One region of the Streptomyces sp. NPDC006174 genome, then DNA from elsewhere that is predicted to be linked to it. Evidence: predicted binding sites of a transcription regulator. Region 1 holds the regulator's gene; each other region holds the start of a gene.
What was found. Region 1 encodes HrcA, which represses chaperone genes, less so after heat shock. Its sites were predicted from a motif close to TTNGCACTCNGNNNNNCNGAGTGCNAA; they were not measured.

Region 1 (2,264 bases):
GTTGGCCAGCAGCACCTGGCGGCCGCCGCCCAGGTCGAGCGTCCACTCGCCGGTCACCTCGTGGTGCGGCACCACCAAGGTGTCCACCGACCGGTGCGCCTCCTCCTCCGCGAGGCCGTGGCGCACGGCCGACCCGGTCAGCTCGTCCGCCGAGCGCTTCAGCAGCGCGGTGATGCCCACCGCCCCGTACACCTGCGCCCCGGCGAACGCCGCCGTGCCGAGCACATGATCGAAGTGCGGGTGGCTCAGTGCGACATGCGTCACCTTCCGGCCGAGCAGCGCCTCGGCCTGCCTCCGCAGCTCGACGCCCTCGCGCAGCGTCGATCCGGTGTCGTACAGCAGCACCTCACCGGCCCCGGCCACCAGCGCCGCCGTGGCGTCCCAGCCGGGCAGCCGCCGCCGCCCGATACCGTGACCCAACCGCTCCCAGCCGAAGTCTTCCCACAACACGTCCATGGGACGACGCTATCGGCACCGTCCCGTACGGCTCGGTGGCGGCGTGGCCGGTCGCCCTTGCCCCGGCCCCACCCCACCCCCGTACACTGACCGGTGAGTAGCTGGCACTCGTACGCACCGAGTGCCAGACGGGTACCGGAGACAGACACCGGAGAACGACAGCTGGAGGTGTGCGCCATGCTCAGCGAACGCAGACTCGAAGTGCTGCGCGCCATCGTCCAGGACTATGTCGGCACCGAGGAGCCCGTCGGCTCCAAGGCGCTCACGGAACGGCACCAGCTGGGCGTCTCGCCGGCCACCGTCCGCAACGACATGGCGGTGCTGGAGGACGAGGGCTTCATCGCGCAGCCGCACACGAGCGCGGGACGCATTCCGACCGACAAGGGGTACCGCCTCTTCGTCGACAAGCTCGCCGGAGTCAAGCCGCTCTCCTCGCCGGAGCGCCGCGCCATCCAGAACTTCCTCGACGGCGCGGTCGACCTCGACGACGTGGTCGGCCGGACGGTGCGGCTGCTCGCGCAGCTGACCCGGCAGGTCGCCGTCGTGCAGTACCCCTCGCTGACCCGCTCGACGGTGCGGCACGTGGAGCTGCTCTCGCTCGCACCGGCCCGGCTGATGCTCGTCCTGATCACGGACACCGGCCGGGTCGAACAGCGTATGATCGACTGCCCCGCGCCCTTCGGCGAGGCATCCCTCGCGGATCTGCGGGCCCGGCTCAACAGCCGGGTCGTCGGACGCCGCTTCGCGGATGTCCCGCGGCTGGTGCGGGAGCTGCCGGAATCCTTCGACAGCGAGGACCGAGGGACGGTTTCCACGGTTCTTTCCACCCTCCTCGAAACCCTGGTCGAGGAGACGGAGGAGCGGCTGATGATCGGCGGCACCTCCAACCTCACCCGCTTCGGACACGACTTCCCTGTGATGATCCGGCCGGTGCTGGAAGCACTGGAGGAGCAGGTCGTCCTGCTGAAGCTGCTCGGTGAGGCCACGGACTCAGCCATGACCGTGCGGATCGGGCACGAGAACGCCCACGAGGGACTCACCTCCACGTCCGTCGTCGCGGTCGGCTACGGTTCGGGCGACGAGGCAGTCGCCAAACTCGGCGTGGTCGGACCGACCCGCATGGACTACCCCGGAACGATGGGAGCGGTACGCGCAGTGGCACGTTACGTCGGACAGATCCTGGCGGAGTCGTAAGTGGCCACCGACTACTACGCCGTACTCGGCGTACGCCGCGACGCATCGCAGGACGAGATCAAGAAGGCATTCCGTCGGCTCGCGCGCGAGCTGCACCCGGATGTCAACCCGGATCCGAAGACCCAGGAGCGGTTCAAGGAGATCAACGCCGCTTACGAGGTGCTCTCGGACCCGCAGAAGAAGCAGGTCTACGACCTCGGCGGCGACCCGCTCTCCGCTCAGGGCCAAGGCGGCGCGGGCGGTTTCGGAGCCGGTGGCTTCGGCAACTTCTCCGACATCATGGACGCGTTCTTCGGAACGGCCTCGCAGCGCGGGCCCCGCTCGCGCACAAGGCGCGGCCAGGACGCCATGATCCGCCTGGAGATCGACCTCTCGGAGGCGGCCTTCGGCACCACCAAGGACATCCAGGTCGACACGGCGGTCGTCTGCAACACCTGCAGCGGCGAGGGCGCGGCCCCCGGCACCTCCGCGCAGACCTGTGACATGTGCCGCGGCCGTGGCGAGGTCTCGCAGGTCACCCGGTCCTTCCTGGGCCAGGTCATGACCTCGCGGCCCTGCCCGCAGTGCCAGGGCTTCGGTACGGTCGTGCCGACACCGTGCCCGGAGTGCGCCGG
Region 2 (2,264 bases), on a different contig from region 1:
GCTCCTGGTCGGACACCATGTACGGGGACAGGTAGCCCTTGTCGAAGGCCATGCCCTCGGTGAACTCCAGGTCCAGACCGAAGGTGTTGGACTCCTCGACGGTGATGACACCGTCCTTGCCGACCTTGTCCATCGCGTCCGCGATGAGCTCGCCGACCTGGGTGTCCTGCGCGGAGAGCGCGGCCACGGCGGCGATGTCGGACTTGTCGTCGATCGGGCGCGCGGTCGCGAGGAGCTCCTCGGACACGGCCTTGACGGCGGCGTCGATGCCCTTCTTCAGGGCGGCCGGGGAGGCGCCGGCGGCGACGTTGCGCAGACCCTCGCGGACGAGCGCCTGGGCCAGGACGGTCGCGGTGGTGGTGCCGTCACCCGCTACGTCGTTGGTCTTGGTCGCCACCTCCTTGACGAGCTGGGCACCGAGGTTCTCGTACGGGTCGTCGAGCTCGACCTCGCGCGCGATGGTGACGCCGTCGTTGGTGATGGTGGGTGCGCCGAACTTCTTGTCGATGACGACGTTGCGGCCCTTGGGGCCGATCGTCACCTTGACCGTGTCGGCAAGCTTGTTGACGCCGCGCTCAAGGGCGCGACGGGCGTCCTCGTCGAACTTCAGAATCTTCGCCATGGGCTGTACTTTTCCCTCTCGAAATGAACTGCGCCCCTCGCCACCCGGCTAGTTGTTACGCAGGGGGCCAGGGGCGCAGAACACAGGCAGACGTGGGTGAGTTACTTCTCGACGATCGCGAGGACGTCGCGGGCCGAGAGGACGAGGTACTCCTCGCCGTTGTACTTCACCTCGGTGCCGCCGTACTTGCTGTACAGGACGACGTCGCCGGTCTTGACGTCGAGCGGAAGACGCTCGCCGTTCTCGAAGCGGCCCGGGCCCACGGCGAGGACGACGCCCTCCTGGGGCTTCTCCTTCGCGGTGTCCGGAATGACCAGGCCGGAAGCCGTGGTCTGCTCGGCGTCGAGCGGCTGGACCACAATGCGGTCCTCGAGCGGCTTGATCGCAACCTTGGAGCTGGTGGTCGACACGATCCGGTCTCCCCCTTCGGAGATCTCACGGGGTTTAACAGTCAGTGGGCGGCGACCAGACCGATCCGTCGTCGCGGGTGCCGGACCTGCCCTGTCGCACAGTGTGGTGCTGGCACTCTCCAGTGGGGAGTGCCAGACCTGAGACTATGACCGCGATTAGCACTCGGTCAAGCGGAGTGCCAATTCACCACCCTCGCGCCGTCTCGATCGGGGCTCCGTCGGATCACCGTCCGGACAACGCGGCGGCGGAGCCCCGGGTTCCGTACGACGGTACGGAGATGACGCATCCCGAGAGCGACCTGCCCGGAAGACCGGAGGGGCGGGCCCCGGACGAGCGGTCGGAGCCCGGCGGCTGCGCCGATCCCGCCGTAGGCCTCCTGCTCACGGTCGCCGAGGCGGCCGTCCTGGCCATGCTGCTGATGTGGCTGGCGCTGCGCGGCCTGGGACGGTCCCACGCGCCCATCGACAGCGGCGCGCCCTCGTCCTCCGGCGCCGGAGCGGAGCCGGACTGGGCGCCCACCATCGCGTTCGGCGTCCTGGCCCTCGCGGTCGCCGTCCTCGCCGCCGTGCTGCTGCGTGGCCGGTGGTACTGGGCGGGCGGCATCCAGGCGCTCGTGGCCGTGGCCCTGTGCACGCTGACTCTGACGTCCGTGTCCCGGGCCGACGGCCACGCGCTCCCCGCGCCCACACCCAGCACCGCTCCCGCCTGGGAGTCCCCGCCGTGCCGCAGCGGCGGCACGAGCGACGAATGCGCGCGCAGCGGAGGCTGAGCGCGCATTCGGGGCCGTACGTCCATGAGGCCGGACCATTCCATGGCCGTACGGGAGAAAGGTCCGTCAGCTCCTCAGACGTAGTCCTCCAGCTTCGCCACCGCGTATCCCTTGTCCGTGATGGTCTTCATGACCAGGCGGATCATGTCCGGCATCGTGCCCTTCCAGGCGCCCTTGCCGCGGAAATGGGTGAGGACGATGTCGCCGGGGTGCAGGTCCCGGTCCCACTCGCGCCACTCCATGTGGTCGGCGAAGGCCTCGGCGGACCAGAGCGGTACGGCGGTGATGCCGCAGGTCTTGGCGACGACGAGGGTGTCGCGGTTGTAGTTGCCGTACGGCGGGCGGAAGAGGGTCGGCCGCTTCCCGTAGTGCTTGAGGATCTTCTCCTGCTGGCCGCAGATCTCCCGCTTCTGCTCGGCGTAGGAGAGGCCGGGCAGATAGCGGTGGTTGAGCGTGTGGTTG
Region 3 (2,264 bases), on a different contig from region 1:
GTCGCCGAAGCCCGGGGCCTTGACGGCGACGGACTTGAACGTGCCCTTGATCTTGTTGACGACCAGGGTGGAGAGCGCCTCGCCCTCGACGTCCTCGGCGATGATCAGCAGCGGCTTGCCCGACTGCATGACCTTCTCCAGCAGCGGGATCAGGTCCTTGACGCTGGCGATCTTCGAGTTGACGATCAGGATGTACGGGTCGTCGAGCGACGCCTCCATACGCTCCATGTCGGTCGCGAAGTAGGCCGAGATGTAGCCCTTGTCGAAGCGCATGCCCTCGGTGAGCTCGAGCTCCAGACCGAAGGTCTGGGACTCCTCGACGGTGATGACGCCTTCCTTGCCGACCTTGTCCATCGCCTCGGCGATCTTGGCGCCGATCTCGGTGTCGGCGGCGGAGATGGAGGCGGTCGAAGCGATCTGCTCCTTGGTCTCCACGTCCTTGGCCTGCTCCAGCAGAGCGGCGGAGACGGCCTCGACGGCCTTCTCGATGCCGCGCTTGAGGGCCATCGGGTTGGCGCCAGCGGCGACGTTGCGCAGACCCTCGCGGACGAGAGCCTGGGCGAGAACGGTGGCGGTGGTCGTACCGTCGCCGGCGACGTCGTCCGTCTTCTTGGCGACCTCCTTGACCAGCTCCGCACCGATCTTCTCGTACGGGTCCTCGAGCTCGATCTCCTTGGCGATGGACACACCATCGTTGGTGATCGTGGGCGCGCCCCACTTCTTCTCGAGGACGACGTTACGGCCCTTGGGGCCGAGGGTGACCTTGACGGCGTCGGCGAGCTGGTTCATCCCGCGCTCGAGACCGCGCCGTGCCTCCTCGTCGAACGCGATGATCTTGGCCATGTGAAGTGGTCCTCCCGGACAGGGGTGGATTGCTCCGGACCGAGAGGCGCCCGCGACGGACGGCCTGCGTGCGTGGTGGTTCCTTGCCCCACCGCGCCTGCGGGCCTCACCGGCCCGGTCCAAGTTTCTGTCACTCTCACCTGGAGAGTGCTAACGCCAATGATTAGCACTCGACCCCCGAGAGTGCAAGCGCCTCAGGCCAGGGCCGGCCATACGGTCCGGGCGCGCACGAAGGGCCCGATCCCCTGGATCACTCCGGGGTCGGGCCCTGCGTGCGTGAGTAGTGACGTCGGACGGCCGCGCCGGACTCAGCCGACGGCGAGCTTGACCATGTCGGCCTGGGGCCCCTTCTGGCCCTGCGAGATCTCGAATTCAACTCGCTGACCCTCTTCGAGGGTGCGGTACCCGTCCATCTGGATCGCGCTGTAGTGGACGAAAACATCCGCACCACCGTCGACCGCGATGAAGCCGTACCCCTTCTCCGCGTTGAACCACTTGACGGTGCCCTGAGCCATGCCTAACTCCCCTATAACTGGCCCTTGCACGGGACCGCACTTCGCGGGCCCGGGTCGGAACTCACCCTCCGACAGGAGAGGGTGCGCGGCGCCGCAGCGCGTCGACCGCGGCCGAATGTATCCGCCCAACTGCCCTCTGCAACAGGTCAATCGGACGAGAATTCTGGGCACAGGCGAACGCCCGAATATGCGGGATTGCTGAAATTTACGGGCAAGTCGGACCAGGCAAAGGCCACTTATGCCTCAAGGGGTTCACGCACTTTGGCTGCTTCTTATCGGGGCCGGGCGCATTCTCATATGCGGGCGGCACGCGCAGCGAAGGGGCCTTCCCCAACTGTACCGTGCTCAACCATGCAGAATTGCCCCCTCCGCTTTGTGTGGCGGAGAGGGCAACTGTGGTTCAGCTGAGGGCGGTCGGATCAGCAGCCGCCGGCCACGGCCGGGATGATCGAGATGCCGGCGCCGTCGGGCGTGGCCGCGTCGAGCCCGCCCTCGAAACGGACGTCGTCGTCGTTGACGTACACGTTGACGAAGCGGCGCAGCTTGCCCTGGTCGTCCAGGACGCGGGCGGCGATGCCCGGGTGGTCCTTCTCCAGGGACTCGATGACCTCGGAGAGCTTCGCGCCCTCCGCCGTGACCTCGGCCTGGCCGCCCGTGTAGGTGCGGAGGATGGTGGGGATGCGGACCTTGACGCTCATGGCGGACGCCTTTCTGGCTGCTGCGGTCGGTGTGGTCAGGCGGAGGCGAGGCCCGCGGCGCGGAACGCGTCCAGACTCGGCTTGATGGTCGCCGTCGCCTGCGAGGTCGCGGAGACCGCGTCGAGCGTCTTGAGCCCGTCACCGGTGTTCAGGACGACGGTGGTGAGCGCCGGGTCGATCACGCCGGCCTCGATCAGCTTCTTCGTCA

Region 2: a site for HrcA is predicted at 1,189-1,215, ahead of groES (co-chaperone GroES). Genes of this name have one in related genera too.
Region 3: a site for HrcA is predicted at 1,007-1,033, ahead of groL (chaperonin GroEL). Genes of this name have one in related genera too.

Annotation. Positions count from the first base shown of each region.
Region 1 covers NZ_JBEXTJ010000005.1:191,086-193,349, forward strand. The annotation lists gene ABZ267_RS13090 (MBL fold metallo-hydrolase) at 1-456, opposite strand, end outside; gene hrcA (heat-inducible transcriptional repressor HrcA) at 634-1,650, shown strand; gene dnaJ (molecular chaperone DnaJ) at 1,651-2,264, shown strand, end outside.
Region 2 covers NZ_JBEXTJ010000001.1:51,174-53,437, reverse strand. The annotation lists gene groL (chaperonin GroEL) at 1-622, opposite strand, end outside; gene groES (co-chaperone GroES) at 724-1,032, opposite strand; gene ABZ267_RS00285 (DUF6234 family protein) at 1,311-1,802, shown strand; gene ABZ267_RS00280 (polysaccharide deacetylase family protein) at 1,877-2,264, opposite strand, start outside.
Region 3 covers NZ_JBEXTJ010000014.1:148,573-150,836, reverse strand. The annotation lists gene groL (chaperonin GroEL) at 1-843, opposite strand, end outside; gene ABZ267_RS28085 (cold-shock protein) at 1,152-1,358, opposite strand; gene ABZ267_RS28080 (MoaD/ThiS family protein) at 1,778-2,056, opposite strand; gene thrC (threonine synthase) at 2,092-2,264, opposite strand, start outside.